2 regions of the Vibrio iocasae genome follow, and region 2 is predicted to be linked to the other one. Evidence: riboswitches for the same ligand, from Rfam matches in the RefSeq annotation. Region 2 holds a riboswitch; the other holds the start of a gene.
What was found. A riboswitch is a leader RNA that binds a small molecule or an ion and turns the genes downstream of it on or off. The one in region 2 is predicted to bind cobalamin.
Positions count from the first base shown of each region.

Region 1: another riboswitch for cobalamin. It lies ahead of SNR28_RS25825 (TonB-dependent receptor); the one in region 2 lies ahead of SNR28_RS03435 (sirohydrochlorin cobaltochelatase).

Region 1 covers NZ_CP145311.1:3,471,310-3,480,921, forward strand. Annotated here, with positions in the region: rRNA gene SNR28_RS25795 (23S ribosomal RNA) at 1-2,287, opposite strand, end outside; tRNA gene SNR28_RS25800 (tRNA-Ala) at 2,587-2,662, opposite strand; tRNA gene SNR28_RS25805 (tRNA-Ile) at 2,760-2,836, opposite strand; rRNA gene SNR28_RS25810 (16S ribosomal RNA) at 2,907-4,458, opposite strand; gene SNR28_RS25815 (RNA recognition motif domain-containing protein) at 5,039-5,494, shown strand; gene murI (glutamate racemase) at 5,463-6,269, opposite strand; gene SNR28_RS25825 (TonB-dependent receptor) at 6,383-8,323, opposite strand; cobalamin riboswitch at 8,361-8,579, opposite strand; gene trmA (tRNA (uridine(54)-C5)-methyltransferase TrmA) at 8,750-9,612, shown strand, end outside.
Region 2 covers NZ_CP145310.1:753,794-763,405, forward strand. Annotated here, with positions in the region: gene SNR28_RS03425 (ABC transporter permease) at 1-539, opposite strand, end outside; gene SNR28_RS03430 (ABC transporter ATP-binding protein) at 532-1,464, opposite strand; gene SNR28_RS03435 (sirohydrochlorin cobaltochelatase) at 1,473-2,453, opposite strand; cobalamin riboswitch at 2,568-2,757, opposite strand; gene SNR28_RS03440 (acetate/propionate family kinase) at 3,212-4,396, shown strand; gene SNR28_RS03445 (glycerol dehydrogenase) at 4,468-5,550, shown strand; gene SNR28_RS03450 (hypothetical protein) at 5,691-5,894, shown strand; gene SNR28_RS03455 (sigma 54-interacting transcriptional regulator) at 5,965-7,584, opposite strand; gene SNR28_RS03460 (reductive dehalogenase) at 7,820-9,235, shown strand; gene SNR28_RS03465 (hypothetical protein) at 9,251-9,556, shown strand; gene SNR28_RS03470 (FMN-binding protein) at 9,597-9,612, shown strand, end outside.

The sequences.
Region 1 (9,612 bases), on a different replicon from region 2:
TGTTTAGCCCACCTTCGTGCTCCTCCGTTACTCTTTGGGAGGAGACCGCCCCAGTCAAACTACCCACCAGGCACTGTCCTCACCCCAGATAATGGGGCTAAGTTAGAACATCAAACATACAAGGGTGGTATTTCAAGGATGGCTCCATGCATACTGGCGTACACACTTCAAAGCCTCCCACCTATCCTACACATGTAGGCTCAATGTTCAGTGCCAAGCTGTAGTAAAGGTTCACGGGGTCTTTCCGTCTAGCCGCGGGTACACTGCATCTTCACAGCGATTTCAATTTCACTGAGTCTCGGGTGGAGACAGCGTGGCCATCATTACGCCATTCGTGCAGGTCGGAACTTACCCGACAAGGAATTTCGCTACCTTAGGACCGTTATAGTTACGGCCGCCGTTTACCGGGGCTTCGATCAAGAGCTTCGACCTAAGTCTAACCCCATCAATTAACCTTCCGGCACCGGGCAGGCGTCACACCGTATACGTCATCTTACGATTTTGCACAGTGCTGTGTTTTTAATAAACAGTTGCAGCCACCTGGTATCTGCGACTCTCGTCAGCTCCATCCGCAAGGGACTTCACCAATAAGAGCGTACCTTCTCCCGAAGTTACGGTACCATTTTGCCTAGTTCCTTCACCCGAGTTCTCTCAAGCGCCTTGGTATTCTCTACCCGACCACCTGTGTCGGTTTGGGGTACGATTCCTTACAATCTGAAGCTTAGAGGCTTTTCCTGGAAGCATGGCATCAATGACTTCACTACCGTAGTAGCTCGACATCGTGTCTCAGCCTTAAAAAGAGCCGGATTTACCTAACTCTTAAGCCTACGCACTTGAACCTGGACAACCGTCGCCAGGCCCACCTAGCCTTCTCCGTCCCCCCATCGCAATTGTAAGAAGTACGGGAATATTAACCCGTTTCCCATCGACTACGCCTTTCGGCCTCGCCTTAGGGGTCGACTTACCCTGCCCCGATTAACGTTGGACAGGAACCCTTGGTCTTCCGGCGTGGAGGTTTTTCACCCCCATTATCGTTACTCATGTCAGCATTCGCACTTCTGATACCTCCAGCAAACCTTACGATTCACCTTCAACGGCTTACAGAACGCTCCCCTACCCCGCAATCAAAGATTGCAGCCGCAGCTTCGGTTTATTACTTAGCCCCGTTACATCTTCCGCGCAGGCCGACTCGACTAGTGAGCTATTACGCTTTCTTTAAATGATGGCTGCTTCTAAGCCAACATCCTAGCTGTTTTAGCCTTCCCACATCGTTTCCCACTTAGTAATAATTTGGGACCTTAGCTGGCGGTCTGGGTTGTTTCCCTCTCCACGACGGACGTTAGCACCCGCCGTGTGTCTCCCGGATAGTACTTACTGGTATTCGGAGTTTGCAAAGGGTTGGTAAGTCGGGATGACCCCCTAGCCTTAACAGTGCTCTACCCCCAGTAGTATTCGTCCGAGGCGCTACCTAAATAGCTTTCGGGGAGAACCAGCTATCTCCAGGTTTGATTGGCCTTTCACCCCTAGCCACAAGTCATCCGCTAATTTTTCAACATTAGTCGGTTCGGTCCTCCAGTTGATGTTACTCAACCTTCAACCTGCCCATGGCTAGATCACCTGGTTTCGGGTCTATATCCAGAGACTGAACGCCCAGTTAAGACTCGGTTTCCCTACGGCTCCCCTAAACGGTTAACCTTGCCACTGAATATAAGTCGCTGACCCATTATACAAAAGGTACGCAGTCACCCCACAAAGGAGGCTCCTACTGCTTGTACGTACACGGTTTCAGGTTCTATTTCACTCCCCTCACAGGGGTTCTTTTCGCCTTTCCCTCACGGTACTGGTTCACTATCGGTCAGTCAGGAGTATTTAGCCTTGGAGGATGGTCCCCCCATATTCAGACAGGATATCACGTGTCCCGCCTTACTCGATTTCACTGAAAATGGTTTGTCGGTTACGGGGCTATCACCCTTTATTGCCATGCTTTCCAGCATGTTCACCTGAACCATTAAAAGCTTAAGGGCTAATCCAATTTCGCTCGCCGCTACTTTCGGAATCTCGGTTGATTTCTTTTCCTCGGGGTACTTAGATGTTTCAGTTCCCCCGGTTCGCCTCATTAACCTATGTATTCAGTTAATGATAATTGCTTATGCAATTGGGTTTCCCCATTCGGAAATCGTAGACTCAAGTGGCTTTTACTGCCTTATCTACGCTTATCGCAAGTTAATACGTCCTTCATCGCCTCTGACTGCCAAGGCATCCACCGTGTACGCTTAGTCACTTAACCATACAACCCCAAAGAGTTTCTAAGAAACCTTTAAGATTGTTTAATCAAACAACCAAAGTTGTCTGCAATTTTTATACATGATGCAGACTCGATTTTGCCGGACTCAAATTCCAAGAACACTTGAATGTGTGTTGGTACCTATATCTTTAAAAGACATAGGATTTGAGAACTTTTAATTGAATAACAACGCATATCCGAAGATATGGGGATTGTTGTTATTCGTCAGCTTTCCAAATTGTTAAAGAGCAAAGATTTCTTTCGAAACCATTTTTAAACACACTCGCAAGAATGCTTAAAGATGGTGGAGCTATGCGGGATCGAACCGCAGACCTCCTGCGTGCAAGGCAGGCGCTCTCCCAGCTGAGCTATAGCCCCATCTAGTGGTGTTGCTTATTTTGCTTTAGGCAAGGCATGAAGTGAGGAAGTGTAGTTCACTACACGACGAGCTTCATAACGCAGCATAAAGTAAAATTGGTGGGTCTGAGTGGACTTGAACCACCGACCTCTCGCTTATCAGGCGAACGCTCTAACCACCTGAGCTACAGACCCACGTTTGCTTCTTTACTTTCTAAACCTAATCAATCTGTGTGAACACTCATCAATGCACAATCTATATCGTTAAGGAGGTGATCCAGCCCCAGGTTCCCCTAGGGCTACCTTGTTACGACTTCACCCCAGTCATGAACCACAAAGTGGTAAGCGTCCCCCCGAAGGTTAAACTACCTACTTCTTTTGCAGCCCACTCCCATGGTGTGACGGGCGGTGTGTACAAGGCCCGGGAACGTATTCACCGTAGCATTCTGATCTACGATTACTAGCGATTCCGACTTCATGGAGTCGAGTTGCAGACTCCAATCCGGACTACGACGCACTTTTTGGGATTCGCTGACTCTCGCAAGCTAGCAGCCCTCTGTATGCGCCATTGTAGCACGTGTGTAGCCCTACTCGTAAGGGCCATGATGACTTGACGTCGTCCCCACCTTCCTCCGGTTTATCACCGGCAGTCTCCCCAAAGTTCCCACCCGAAGTGCTGGCAATTAAGGATAAGGGTTGCGCTCGTTGCGGGACTTAACCCAACATTTCACAACACGAGCTGACGACAGCCATGCAGCACCTGTCTTACAGTTCCCGAAGGCACACCTGCGTCTCCGCTGGCTTCTGTAGATGTCAAGAGTAGGTAAGGTTCTTCGCGTTGCATCGAATTAAACCACATGCTCCACCGCTTGTGCGGGCCCCCGTCAATTCATTTGAGTTTTAATCTTGCGACCGTACTCCCCAGGCGGTCTACTTAACGCGTTAGCTCCGAAAGCCACTCCTCAAGGGAACAACCTCCAAGTAGACATCGTTTACGGCGTGGACTACCAGGGTATCTAATCCTGTTTGCTCCCCACGCTTTCGCATCTGAGTGTCAGTATCTGTCCAGGGGGCCGCCTTCGCCACCGGTATTCCTTCAGATCTCTACGCATTTCACCGCTACACCTGAAATTCTACCCCCCTCTACAGTACTCTAGTTAACCAGTTTCAAATGGCCTTCCGAGGTTGAGCCCCGGGCTTTCACATCTGACTTAATTAACCACCTGCATGCGCTTTACGCCCAGTAATTCCGATTAACGCTCGCACCCTCCGTATTACCGCGGCTGCTGGCACGGAGTTAGCCGGTGCTTCTTCTGCAGCTAACGTCAAATGATGAGCGTATTAAACTCACCACCTTCCTCACTGCTGAAAGTGCTTTACAACCCGAAGGCCTTCTTCACACACGCGGCATGGCTGCATCAGGCTTGCGCCCATTGTGCAATATTCCCCACTGCTGCCTCCCGTAGGAGTCTGGACCGTGTCTCAGTTCCAGTGTGGCTGATCATCCTCTCAGACCAGCTAGAGATCGTCGCCTTGGTGAGCTCTTACCTCACCAACTAGCTAATCTCACTTAGGCGTATCCGATAGCGTGAGGCCCGAAGGTCCCCCACTTTGCTCCGAAGAGAGTATGCGGTATTAGCCATCGTTTCCAATGGTTATCCCCCTCTACCGGGCAACTTCCTAAGCATTACTCACCCGTCCGCCGCTCGACGCCCTTAACGTTCCCCGAAGGTTCAGTTAAGTCGTTTCCGCTCGACTTGCATGTGTTAGGCCTGCCGCCAGCGTTCAATCTGAGCCATGATCAAACTCTTCAATTAAAGTTTTTTTGCATCTAAGATGCGGCTCAATGAATACTGACTTCAAAACTACATAAGTAATTTCAAAGCTATTATCGTTCCAACAGAACGATAATGAATTGACTGTGCCGAATAACATAAAGTTATTTCGTTTGGTCACTCAGTTCATTGATAAATCTTTTTAGATTATCATCAACGAGTGCCCACACAGATTGATAGGTTTAAATTGTTAAAGAGCAATTTAACTTAGCCATTTAGCGGCTCAGTTAGGGATGCGTATTCTACGCTTCCGTTTTGTTGAGTCAAGATCTTTTTAAAAAATCTTTTTTCTCTTTCCTAACTCAAAGTGTGACTAGCGCCTCACTCCGTGTCGGTGATGCGGCATTATAGGGAGGATCTTTTTTAGTGCAAGATCTTTTTTCAATTTTTTTTCCAAGCGTTGGAAAAACAATCAATACCTTGTTTATTGGATAAAATTTCAACATTTGAAGGCGGTCACACCATTACATTGGCATTCATATGTGGATAAACGTAAGATTCATGTGTTCGTTATGTTAATAACGTTAATCCTTAATTTAACTATTAAAAGTTGTATTCTTATATGAACTCTAAAAAATCTACTGTTCTACTGGTTGCTTTAGCTGTTCTTGGTGCGGCTATCTTCTACATGATTTCACCAGAGCAACCTTTACCATCAATTTCATTCATCATTGGCGTAGCCGCTACTTCTTTCGTTCTTTCACTTTCTAACTCCTCTACAGACAAGAAAGAAAAAGGCAAGCCATCAACTAAAACTCTATATGTGGGCAATCTGCCATATAAGGCTAACGAGTCGAACGTTCGTGAGCTCTTTTCTGAACATGGAGAAGTATTCGCTGTAAGGCTAATGAAAGACAAACGCACAGGGAAAAGGAGAGGGTTTGGTTTTGTTGTTATGGCAAGTACAGATGCTGAAACAGCAATCAATGCATTAAATGACAACGACTATATGCAGAGAACCTTGAAAGTGCGTATTGCAAACGATCCTAAACATCCTGAATCGGAAGCATCTCAATAGGAGCAAAGTTAAGTTTTTCTACAGCTCTGTTTAGTGCAGCTTTATCCGTTAAAGCTGCACTACAAAATATCTTAAATCGGGTATGACTTCTCTGACCTACAATTACGGGTAACAAAGACTTAACTCTCCGTGCTATCGCTTCACCAGAATCGATCAAAACAACTCGCTCATTAAACACCTGATTTATCTCTTCTCTTAATAGTGGAAAATGAGTACAACCAAGTACAGCAACATCGATTTTGTTCACTAGCGGAGAAAGTACTTCCTTTAGCTCATCCAAATCGACTTTTTTTCCGCAAAGCTTTTCTTCTGCCATATCAACTAACCTGGTTGTTCCAAGTAGCTCAACAGGCATAGCTGAAGCGAAGCTTTCTATTAGCTGGTGTGTGTATTCTCTATTAACCGTAGCGGGCGTTGCTATCAGGCCAACTGCTGTATGTGCGATAAGACTAGCAGGCTTTATTGCAGGAACAACACCAACAACCGGAATATCTAACACCTTCCTCAGTACTGGTAAAACGATAGTACTCGCTGTATTGCAGGCAATAACGACCAAATCCACACCTTCTTGCTTGACCGCTTTAACCACCAGCTTTTCGACACGAGAGATGAGCACATCTTTGGGTAGCTCACCATATGGGTAAGCTTCATTGTCAAATAAATATATGTACTCTAAATTTGGCAGCAATCTTTTTATTTCTTTGTAGACAGAAAGGCCACCGACACCAGAGTCGAAGATTAAAACTTTAGAGGAAGTTTGGGCTAGATTTGACAAGATTAAAAGGAAGCTAAGAAATTTCCCACGATGATACTACTGTTCGACAACTTAGCAAGTCAGCTATTGAACAACAGGGAGCCGAAATACTCCGACCCCCTATAACTGTTTATTTAAAATGAGTAAGAGACACTTAAGTTAACTTCTCTTCCATGCCCCACGTAGTACCCTGAACCAAAACTGGAATAGCTTACAAAATCTGCATATTTTTCATCCGCTATATTATCAACCCTCAGATTTGCCTGAAATGATTCGTTAATATAGGAAAGCGCCAAATTTCCAAGCCAGTATGCATCTAACTTGTCGTTTACATTACCACTATCGCCATTTTCATATTTCTCACCGACGTAAACGGCTTCTGCGAACAGCTTCCAGTTAAAAGTTAAATCGTAGTTAGCAAAGCTTCTACCTGAATGACTTGCTACCCAAGGAATATCATTTCCTTTGTTGTCACCTTTGCTGTATTCCGCATTTACATAGCTATACTCGGCACCAAGCATTAGCTCTTCCGTGACATAGGCATCGAAGTAGAATGTTCCACCAAACCTTTCTGTAGGATCAGAGTTTACATTCGCCCCGGAAAAGTTACCGCCCACGGGTTTCTCTGCACTGGAGTCGAAAACTATTTCGTCTTCAAGCTTTAAGTTGTATATATCAAATTTAACTGAATAGTCGTCCCAGATATAGTCAACACCCGTTTCTATCGAAACACCAGTTTGTGGTTTCAATCCAGCAACCCCTGGAGACGTATAAGCTTGCTCATCAACTTTAGCAAAACGAAAGTTGCTTTCTGCACGAACATAATAACGTGTATTGTCGTTTGGTTTGATATTTGCCCCGAGCTCTAGTGCTGTTGCATCCTCTTTGAGAGTCGCTCCACCAGCATAAGTGGACGAATCTTTAATATCGTCTTCTACTTTAGAGTAGCGGCCGCCACCAATAAGAGTAACGCTATTGGATACGGGGTAATTTATCTGAGAGTATAAGCTAGACATTAGTTGCTTATTTTTTCTGGTTGATGCGTCATAGTCGGAATGGCCAATATCCAGACCAACTAAGAGGTTGCCCCTCCCTGCATCTACTGACAAAGCTCTTTCAGCCTGAAGTTGAACAGCTTGTTGAATGCTATCTATTTCTCTTTTTGAGCCCCAACCAATACTGTTTATGGAAGTGTCATCAAAACTTAAATCCGCTTTAGCCAGCCAATCTTTATTGATATCACGCTTATAACCCAATCGAGCTGCCTTTGTTATTTCATGAGCATAGTCGTTTGCGTTTGCAGGGTTCACCTGCTTTGGATTTTCTTCGAATTTAGTTTTTGACAGGCTACCTGCATACTGACGGTAATTATCGTAGTAGCTGAATTCTGTATAAAAAGCTTCATCTTGTTCTGCATAGTCGATACGAGCCAGAAGCATCGCTGTATCGCGGTCATTATGATCCCGATAATTCTCATCACTATCCTGACTAACAGATAAAGAATAACTCCATGTATCAGATATCTGTCGGGACAGATTAATTCCACCACCATAAGCGCTATTACTTCCCAAAGATGCATTTAGCTCTGTGACTTCACCACCTTTTTTAGTGATGATATTAATAATACCACCGACAGCTTGATCACCGTGAAGAACACCAGAGCTACCCGATACTACTTCAATGCTTTCTATTTGGTTGAGCGGGATTGAAGAAAGTTGTGGGGCGGATAAATCTGGCTTGTTAAGCTTTCTTCCATCAACAAGGATTAGAGTGTTGTGTGCTGCTTGGCTACCAGAGAAGCCCCTCATTGCTATCGTAGGGCCTGAGTTTGAGTCAGAGATCTGGATACCGGCTCGACTACGGAGCAACGAAGACAATGAGGTCGCGCCACTGGCTTTTATTTCTTCCTGACCGATGACAACGATATTAGATGCAATATCTGAAACAGAGTTTACATTTTCACTTCTTCCAAACACGACAATCGTTTCTTCATCTGAAGCTGAGTTTTGCGCGTATGAAAATGAGGTATAAGAAAGAAGCGATGCCACTGCTATCGCTATAGATGATTTTCGCATTGTAATTCCCTAAATCGCGTAGAATTTTCCAAGTATTTTTATACTTAACGTTGCTGTCAGATATTCGGACTTAAGAGCTCAATACAACACGTACTACCTAGCATCTCACTTCCCACTTTATTCAAGCAGTGTTTGGCTTTTAACCTAAGATGTTCGTTCTCTATTACCGCTGCGCGTCAGTTCCGGAATTACACCGGATTCCCTGTAATGCAAATGATTTATATAAAGCATCGCTATCAGCAATCGGGAAAATACTATCTATTCACTGATTAAGTGTCTAGATAGAAAGTTAACCTCCTATAATAAAAAATCGTCATAATACATGCGTATATCGAATTACACTTTAAATAAAGCAACACAAAGCTGGACATGCTCCTGCTATTGAATAAAATCTGCGCTCTCCGTGCGAATGAGTAAGGCAACGATATGGCAATTCCTGAAATGAACCCTCAAAGTTATCAAGAACAACTAGAAGAAAAAAAGCTTCGTATGAATGAGCTGTTTTCCGAATATGGTGTTCCCGAGCTTGAGGTATATGAATCACCAGAGAAGAATTACCGAATGCGTGCGGAGTTTCGAGTTTGGCATGAAGGTGATGACCTTTATTACATCATGTTCAATCAGGAAACTCGCGAAAAGTATCGAGTTGACCAATTCCCGGCGGCAAGCAAACTAATCAACGACTTGATGCCTAAATTAGTAGAGCTGGTTAAAGATAAAGAGTCGCTTCGTAAAAAACTATTTCAGGTAGATTTTCTATCCACACTCAGTGGTGAAATCCTTGTATCACTGTTATACCACCGCCAGCTTGACGAGCAGTGGACTGAAGATGCAAAAAACCTAAAAGCGCAGTTAGAATCGGAAGGGTTTAACCTGAACCTTATTGGTCGCGCTCGTAAGATGAAGATCGTTCTCGACAGAGATTTCGTTGTTGAAAAGCTGAATGTTAATGGCCAACCTTATATCTACCAACAAGTCGAAAACAGTTTTACTCAACCTAATGGTGAAGTAGCACAGAAAATGCTGGAGTGGGCGATAGATTGCACTAACGAGAGTAAAGGCGATCTTCTAGAGCTGTACTGTGGTAATGGAAACTTCTCACTAGCTTTAGCTCAGAACTTTGAGCGTGTACTGGCAACAGAGCTAGCTAAGCCATCAGTCGATTCTGCTCAATACAATATCGCAGCCAACAACATTGAAAATGTACAAATCATTCGCATGTCTGCGGAAGAGTTTACCGAAGCAATGGAAGGTAAACGAGAGTTTCGTCGTCTAAAGCAACAGAACAT
Region 2 (9,612 bases):
CCTGAAAGGAACATCATTGGTGTAATAACAAATGAGTTCATTGTCGCCTGATCTCTGTGGTTCTTCATTTTCAGAGAGACAATCAAGCCAATGAGTGCAAAAGCGATCAGATGAAGGACCAAAGCGAGCAAAAACTGGATACCAAAATGCAGTGAAATTCCGCAAATCACACTGTAAACAGAGACGACTACAACTGGAATCATGCCCTTGGTTACACCGTAAGCGACTTCACCCAGCACGATCTGCCAGCGCTGATTGGGAGAGAGCAGATACTCTTCAAATATTTTTAAGTAGAAACGGCTGATGTTTATCTCGGTAGCGATATTGTAGCTGTGGTTCATGCTTGACATGGCAAGCAGGCCGGGCAGAAGGAAAGTCAGGTAGTCCAGCCCCTCGACACTGGTTCCCTTGCCGACACCGTAGCCAAAGGCCATTAAATAAAGAAACGGTGGCACGGCTGCTGCCAGAACCACTCGCACTAGCTTTTTTCGGAGAACAGTACACTCCCGGTAGTAGATACCTACAACACCATCAAGCATTTTTGACTAACCTCTTTCCTGTTAAATGAAGGAATACGTCTTCCAGTGTTGTCTCCCTGATGCTTACAGGGGCGTGTGTAATTTGAGATAGCCTTTTAAGTGCTTGCTCTCTGTCATCAAAAAATTCCTGGGTGAACTCCTCTGACTCAATATCCAACACACATTGACCGAGCTGTTGTTTCAGAGTGTCCGCGGTTCCCTCTGTTATGATTTTGCCGCTATCGATAAAAATAACTCTTTCCGATAGACGTTCTGCTTCCTCAATATAGTGGGTAGTCAGGAATATGGTGCACTTACGTTCCTGATTGATTTTATTCAGGAAAGACCACATCTTCCTGCGACTGTGGGGATCGAGCCCTACGGTAGGTTCATCCAGAAAGAGGATTTTAGGTTTGTGCATCAGGGCTCTGGCGATCACTAGCTTGCGCTTCATGCCGCCAGAGAGTTTTCCTGATGGTTTTTCTTTATGATCTTGCAGGCCAGCAAACTCCAGACTCTCTTCAATGGCTTGTTCGAGGTCTTTGCCTCGCATTTTGTACAAAAGCCCATGAACACGGAGGTTTTCGGCAGGGGTGAGTTCTCTGTCGATATTGTTGTGTTGAGGTACAACACCAATTAAACGTCTTAGTTCATGTCTGTCGGAACGGTTTTCCTGACTTTCATACAAAATTTTGCCCGAGTCTGGCTCTAGCAGGCCGGTGAGCATTTTTATCGTTGTGGTCTTTCCGGCACCGTTAGGGCCGAGAAAGGCACAAATTTCTCCTTTTTTAAGGGAAAAACTCATGTTATCAACCGCCCGGCTCTTACCAAAATTTCGGGTAAGAGACCGGACTTCGATAAACGCATCCTCATTCGAGACAGCAACTTGTATGGATACTGTGTCTGGTTTTGATGCTGTGTTATTTGGAACTGAGGTTGCGTTCACTTCATTACCTACTTAAGCGCCAGTTTTGCATCGTTTGCTGCGTCAACCAGATGCTGAAGATAGATCTTTTGGATAGCATCGTTGCTACCAAGGCCTTCTAGGACTGGTGTTACTTTGATGCCTTCATTAGAAAGCATCACTTTCCATGAATCTTCTTCATCACCAGCCATATCGTTAGTTGCGTGGTCTCCAGCAACGACCATCAGTGGTTTGGCAGTAACTTTTTTAACACCATCTTTTTTCATATCGGCCAGTATCTTATCGAAACCAGGATGCCCTTCTACAAGACCTACATATGTTTTCACTTCTGGGTAAGCTTCATTCATCATCTCGCCCAGTTCATAGTACAGGCCTGTCGAGAGGTGGTCATTACCGTGTCCCATGTAGACAAGAGCGGAATTGTTTTTCTTAGCCAGTTCAACGTCGCTTTTCAGCGCAACGGTTAGCTTTTCGAGGTCCTGACGATACTCGTAATCTTTACCCCATGTTCCCATTAAAGGGCGGCCAATAGTGATGGTATGGAAAGGCTTCCATTTCTGCTTGATGGTTTCTATAGAGCTAAGTGCATCGGTATACGCTTTAAGATCGATGAACTCTTCACCGTGGGTAAGAAGCGTCGTTTGAACGACGATGTTTTTATAACCTTCGTTCTGAAGGTCAGCCAGAGTACCCAGAATATTTTTTACATCGTAGAAGCTAGCCGGGATGTCAGGGTGGGCATCTTTGTACGCTTGATCAGAGTCTCTTTGATGCCAGATTTTGCGGATAATATTAGAAGTAAAAGCGAAACGAACAGGCGTGTTCGGATACGCCTGTTCTACTTCTTCCTGAATACCGATTAGAGAACCAACCGCGGTGTCATAAGTCGTGCCAAATGCGGCAAGAACAATAGCGGTTTTAGCTTCTTCTGGTTTAGCATCAGATGCCTGAGCAAAAGGCGCTGCAGCAATAGCGCCTAGTAAAAGAGAAGTTGAAATTTGTTTTAGCATTATAGTGTTCCGTAAGTTAGATCCAACATAGGCTTGTAAACTCTTACGGGATGAACATCGGGCATTAGCAAAGGTGTGCTTATGTACCACGAGTAACCCGCTCGTTAGGTGGAAGAAATCCACACACATTCAGGCAGGTCTCCTGGCTCTTGGGTCTACGCCTTACAAACTCCCTTCCCAGATTTCTCCAGTGGCTTATATTTGAAGACTCACCAATTACAGTTGCGGGCACAGCTCAAGAATTTAACTTGATTCCCTATTAAGCGAATGCATAAAGCATAGCACCTGAAGCGTTAATATAATGCATTAAACTTTATTTAATCAACCGTGATTAAAATCAAAAAATGGTTATTTAATAAAAATATTTCGCTGATGATAAATATATTACCATTGCAGATAAATTTATTACTTACTGCTTTATTGATAATGCCTCTCATTTTACGTGGTTAAAATTCACACTTCGCATAGTAATTATTTGTTATTAATCACAGTTCCCAAAATCCTAAATGACAATGAATTCTTAATGTTTGAATAGTCAAAAACTTGTGGTGTTGCTGTCTAACCTTATGTTTTGTGGAGGTTGGTTGGGTCGTGGTGCTGTGGGGTATGACAATATATTTGCATGGGGCGTAATTTATTACCATCGTTGTATGATTTAGTCAGCGAAATATTTTTATCCATCATTGATATATTGGTAACCCTGAATTGATCATTGTTTATAAGAAATAGACAAATAAATTAAATATATCGAGGGAGTGATGAGTAATATTGTAATGGCTGTTAATGCAGGCAGTTCAACAATTAAATTTCAACTTTTTGAAATGCCTAATGAACAGGTAATTGCAAAAGGGATAATAGATAAAATTGGTAAGCAGGACGCGGCATTCTCAGTTAAATACGGAGAGGGCCATGAGTTCACACAATATAAACCAATATTAGACTATGAATCAGCCATTGATGGCTTGCTAACATCGTTAACTGAACTAGGTATTGTTGCTGATCTTAAAGACATTACTGGGGTAGGGCATCGAGTCGCCCACGGCGGAGAGCGTTTTAGCCAGGCGACCGTTGTGACCGATGAAGTCCTAAAAGAGATTGAGAACCAAATTGAACTGGCACCGCTCCACAACCCGGCAAATGTAACCGGCATTAAAGCGATTAAACGAATCTTACCGGATGTCTGCAATGTTGCTGTGTTTGACACTGCGTTTCACCAGACAATGAAGCCAGAACATTTCTTGTATGCCATACCGTATGAGTTATACCAGCAGCATAAAATTCGTCGTTATGGCTTCCATGGTACCAGCCACGGATACGTAGCACAGTTGTGCACGCAGCAACTCAACAAACCACTGGAAGAGTTAAAAATCGTCAGTTGCCACCTTGGCAGTGGTGCGAGCATCTGTGCCATCGACGGCGGTGAATCGGTTAACACTTCTATGGGCTTTACTCCTTTAGCCGGAATCATGATGGGAACCCGATGTGGTGACATTGACCCTTCTATATCGGGTTATCTGCAAGGCAAGCTTGAGACCAGCTATGAAGAGGTTCAGGACATTTTCAACAAAGAGTCTGGTTTGTTAGGTATCTCTCAGCTTTCTAATGATTGCCGCGAAGTAGAACTGGCCGCGGAATCAGGCAATTTGAAGGCGCAACTGGCATTGGACATGTTTGTCGACAGAATCCGCCATTTTGTGGGTAGTTATATGGTTCAGATGGGTGGAATCGATGCACTTATTTTCACTGGTGGTATCGGCGAAAACTCAAGATTGATTCGAAGCAAGGTGACCGAAGGGCTCTCTGCATTTGGTATTGCAATTGATGCCGCTAAAAACAAATCGAATGACACCTGCATCCAGACTGAAGACGCGACGGTTGCGACTCTGGTGCTCAATACAAATGAAGAATTAATGATAGCCCGAGAGGTCTGTCAGAAGTTGTAAGCATTAAGAAGTAGACAATTTTTATTATTTAATTAATTGATTTAACGACAAAGTTAAAAGAGGAAAATTCAATGGATAGCATCATTATTTCTCCTGGAAAGTACATTCAGGGTAGTGGCTCAATCAAGAACATCGCAAACTACGCAAACAAGCGCTCACTGGTTATTGCCGATGATTTTGTAATGGGTCTGACAAAAGATGCAGTAACGACCAGCTATGCAGCACAAGGAGTTGAAGTTAACTTTGAACTGTTTAAAGGTGAATGTTCTAAGGTCGAAGTAGAAAGACTAAAAGGCAAGATCGCTGAGTATGGCAGTGAAATGATTGTTGGTGTCGGTGGCGGTAAAACACTGGATACAGCAAAAGCGGTTGCGTTCTACGCAGATCTTCCAGTCGTTATCGTTCCTACTATCGCATCAACAGATGCTCCTTGTAGTGCGCTATCTGTTCTTTACACCGAAGACGGTGTGTTCGATGAGTACCTACTGCTTCCAAGTAACCCGGATGTGGTTCTGATGGATACTGACATCATTTCTAAAGCACCAACACGTCTGCTTGTGGCTGGTATGGGTGATGCGCTTGCAACTTACTTCGAAGCACGTGCCGCGAAGGCCGCTCAGGCTGGCAACATGGCTGGTGGCCTGACGACCAACGCAGCACTTACTCTGGCTCGTCTGTGTTATGACACGCTGATCGATCAGGGCTACATTGCGAAAGCTGCTGCGGATGCAGGTGTATCAACTAAAACACTAGAAAACATTGTAGAAGCAAACACCTTCCTAAGTGGTGTTGGTTTTGAAAGTGGTGGCCTTGCAGCAGCTCACGCAATTCATAACGGTCTGACGCTTCTTGAAGAGTGTCACCACCTATACCATGGTGAAAAAGTAGCGTTTGGTACGATCACTCAGTTGGTTCTTGAGAACGCACCAGCAGAAGAGATCAAAGAAGTTATCGAGTTCTGCGTTAGCGTAGGTCTTCCAACTAACCTTGCGGAGATGGGCGTGAAGGAAATCGATAAAGAGAAGCTGTATGAAGTTGCTAAACTGGCGACAGCGGAAGGTGAAACCATCCATAACATGCCGTTTGAAGTGACCGCAGAAAGCGTTCTTGCGGCAATTCTTGCCGCTGACCGTCTAGGCTCAGACTTGTTCTAATTGCTAACTCATTGACAACAAATGCTAAAAAGGTTCAGTACAATCTGGGCCTTTTTTTTGCATAAAATTCTCCGATTTCATTTCGATTTAGTGCTAAGCGTCGTGTAGATGCTGGTGATAGCACATAGGGAGGATTGAGGATGAATAGCGCAGAAGCAAGAGAAGAATTTAAACGCGTGGTCGATGATTTAAAATCACGTGGAACTTACGCAGGGGAAGTTGAATACGGACCGGAAGGTGATTGGCTTGGTATGGTTTATGAGAAGAACTACAGCTATAGCGATTATCGAGAGCAGGTTCAGTATGCAAGGTTAGTTTACAACGGCAGGACATCGTTTAAGTGATTGCCCTGCGTCACTTTATGTAGCTATTGCCCCAAAAAATATGGCTGTTATTAATTAACCAGACTTTCTCTCAACTTATCTGATACAGCGAAAGCTTACGATAAAGCGTAGAGAGCGCAATACCTAGCCCATCTGCTGTGGCGTGCTTGTCCCCATTGTGATAGTCGAGCGCGGCTAATATATGTTGCCTTTCAACTGCCTCCATAGGCATTAGAGGGTTTGAGGTATGTTGCGTCTCTTTTACAGTAGTCAGCTCTGGCGGAAGGTCGTCAGTTTCAATCCACTCTCCCCGACATAGGGCAACCGCATATTCAATAGCATTAGTTAACTCTCGGACATTACCGGGCCATTGGTAATCCATGAGCTGTTTTATCGCGCAACGAGACAAACCAATAATGGGCCGATTCATATCGACGCTCAGTCGGTGGAGGAACAGATTCGCAATGGGAAGAATGTCTTCGCGTCTTTCTGAAAGGCGTGGCACTTTGAGTTCAATAACACGTAAACGGTAGAAAAGGTCTTGTCGAAAATGGCCTTTAGCGACCTCATCGTTCAGGTTGCGGTTTGTGGCAGCAATGATTCTTACATCCAGTTTTCGTGGAATGTTTTCACCAATGCGCTTGATCTCCTTTTCTTGAATCACCCGCAACAGTTTGACTTGCATACTAGCGCTGATTTCGCCTATTTCATCCAGAAAAATAGTGCCGCCATTCGCCTCTTCAAACAAACCCGCTCGGGCTCTGTCCGCTCCCGTAAATGCGCCTTTGGTGTGACCAAATAATTCAGCTTCTAGCAGGGTTTCGCTAAGTGCTCCACAGTTAACGGGAATAAATGGACCTTCTGAACGGTTGGAAGCTTGATGAACATAACGGCTGATATGTTCTTTACCTGTACCGCTGTCACCACTGACCAAAATAGTAGAGTTCACTTCCGCAGCCCTTTTTGCGATATCGATCAGTTTTATCATCTGAGGGCTACGGGCGATAAAACCCGGAATAGGATCGATTGGATTTTCAAGGATGGCTAACTCGTTTCTTTTGGCAGCTAATCGTTGTTCTAGCTCTTGAATCTGTTGTTCTTGCTCGGTCAGGGTTTGACTGATGCTATCCATTTCAAAATAGGGTAGGTGCTCATCCAGTCGATGATCCCAGAACTCTTTAAAACGTCCTTCCATTTCACAATGAGAATCACCTTTGGCAACGCACTTGGTTTCGATGAAGTACATTTCACGACCACGCTTAAAAGTCTCATAGCCCGTTGCAAAGCCAGTAAGTGTCCAGCAGCTTCCTTCGTTGGCTGGCCCCAGCAAATTTAAATGTTGCTCCGCCTCATAGGAGTTGTCCATCTCTGAACGGATAACCAGTTTCTCGCTTTGACCATCGATAATCTCATGATGGGTGGTATTCACAATGCCAAATACCCTGTGCAGGTGTTCTCCGGCTTGCCCGTCCTGTAACAATTCCGGGAAGTCGTCCTGAAGCATTTTTGCGGTGCGCCATCCATGAGCAAAGCCAAAGCGAGTGAGTACCTTACGAGCTTTGTCGTAACCGAAGGTATCCACCAGTTCTTTTCTTAGAAGACCCAACGCCAGTGCATCAAGAATCAGAACCCGCTGTTGCATAAAATGTATAGAGGCGTCCTGACTGGATTGACTAAGTAAACCGTCTAGTAATAGCTCTTCAACTTTCATAAAGCACCCGTGATTTCCTGTTTTCGGAAATGAAATTCCTATTATCGGAATTAGAGCTGCTCTCTCACCGTAGAACTGAGATTTTGTTCATAAAAAACCTTAATTTCAGTGTGGTATATCAATTGCAACTACCCCTTCAGAGTTACACGAATAGAGCTGTCAATCCCGATAAATAACGAATAAATCAGGGATAAATATCAGCATTTTTAAGTCCGGAAAAATAAGGAAAAGCAGTATGACTAAGTACCATTCGACGGTAGGTCGACGGGATTTTATGAAAATGTTGGGGATGGGAGCTGCTGGAGCTGCCACACTGGGTGGAACGACGAAGGCATTTGCGGATCTGGATGAGATGATGGATTCGCCTTACGCAGAACGTAACCTTCCGTGGTGGGTGAAAGAAGTCGACGAACCAACAATCGAGATCGACTGGGATAATATGGAGATATTCCCCGGTCCTCATAAAACACTGTTTAACCCTGCAAGCTGGCCGAACCCTGAAGACTGGGTGAAAATCCGCGACCAGAACATCATTAGTACCACCGAAAAAGTAAAAAACAACGAACCGGGTTATTCGCTTCGGGACCGTGCACTTGCGGATGCTAACTGCTGGGGTTGGGGAACCAATACAGCTATCGATCCTTCCTGGACTGGCCCTGATGTTATGGCAACGGACAAGTGGGAACACCCGACCATGTTCTATGAGCCAAAAGACTTTGGTGTGCCGCGTTATCAGGGGACACCGGAAGAGAACTCTAGAATGCTTAGGGTAGCAGGTCGTATTCTGGGTGCTGCTGATATGGGCTTCGTAAAACTGAACGATAGAACGAAAAAACTGCTGTATGGAAACATTCGCTTTGAGAATGTTGAACGCGGTTATGATGCCAAAGATGGTACTTTTGTTCTTCCTGATAAAGACCTCTGGGTTATCTGTGCGGTTATTCCACAGAGCTTATGGATGGCGCAGTACACCGATCGTATGAGTTGGGCTGCGGCGAACACGGCCGCTTACTCTCGCGCCAATATATATTCTAACCGTATCAATGTATTCCTTCGCGGTCTTGGCTATCAGTTCTACGGCGGTAACACAGGCTCTGTAGGCCGAAGCGTTCCTTTCGGCATTATGTCTGGTATGGGTGAATATGGCCGTGCAGGTATTCTGGTGAGCCCACAATGGGGTACAAACTTCCGTACAGTAATGTTAACTGTTACCGACCTTCCTTTGGCAGAAACCAAACCAATCGACGCGGGTATTCTTGAGTTCTGTAAGACCTGTAAGAAGTGTGCGGAGATGTGTCCATCCGGTGCAATTCCAACTTCGGATGAACCTTGGTGGGGTGGTGATAAACCATGGCAGGCGAAGGGTTATAAGGGTTGGTATCAGGATGCTCAGAAGTGTTACTCCTATATGTTAGGTGGCGATCCCGACTGTAGCCGTTGTCAGGCCGTTTGTCCGTTTACCAAGTTTGATGAAGCTGTAATGCACGACCTTGTGCGTATGTCTATCGCTAAAGCCCCAATGCTTAACGACACCATTCGTAAGCTGGATGATGTGTTCGGGTATGGTGAAGAACCGTCGTCGTCGAAATCTCCTTGGGATGTGGATCCTATGGATATTCCTCTGTTTGGTATGGATAGATCACGCTCATAAGGTAAGGAGATTATTATGCGTTATATCAGTTGGGACTGGTTTTACTATGTAATTGTTGGTTTCGTTTTAGGTGGAGGAGCCGCTTATCTTCATGCTTACCTTAGGGTTCAGGCTAATAAGTTTAAATGGTATGAAACGGCTCTGACGGTCATCATTTTTATTACCGTATTGTTTATGGCCCAAACCTTTATTGGTTCGCTTTACGAAGGTGAAGAGCGCGCAGCATGGCTGACACTTCTGTTTATGGGGATTCCTACTTTCGTTATGGCGTTTGGAGTTTTCCGTTCATACACCAGAAGATTAACGTCTGAAAGAGGCTAACTAGTTTAGCAACTATAGATTCTAATACGTTGTACATGTTATGAAACCTGAACAAA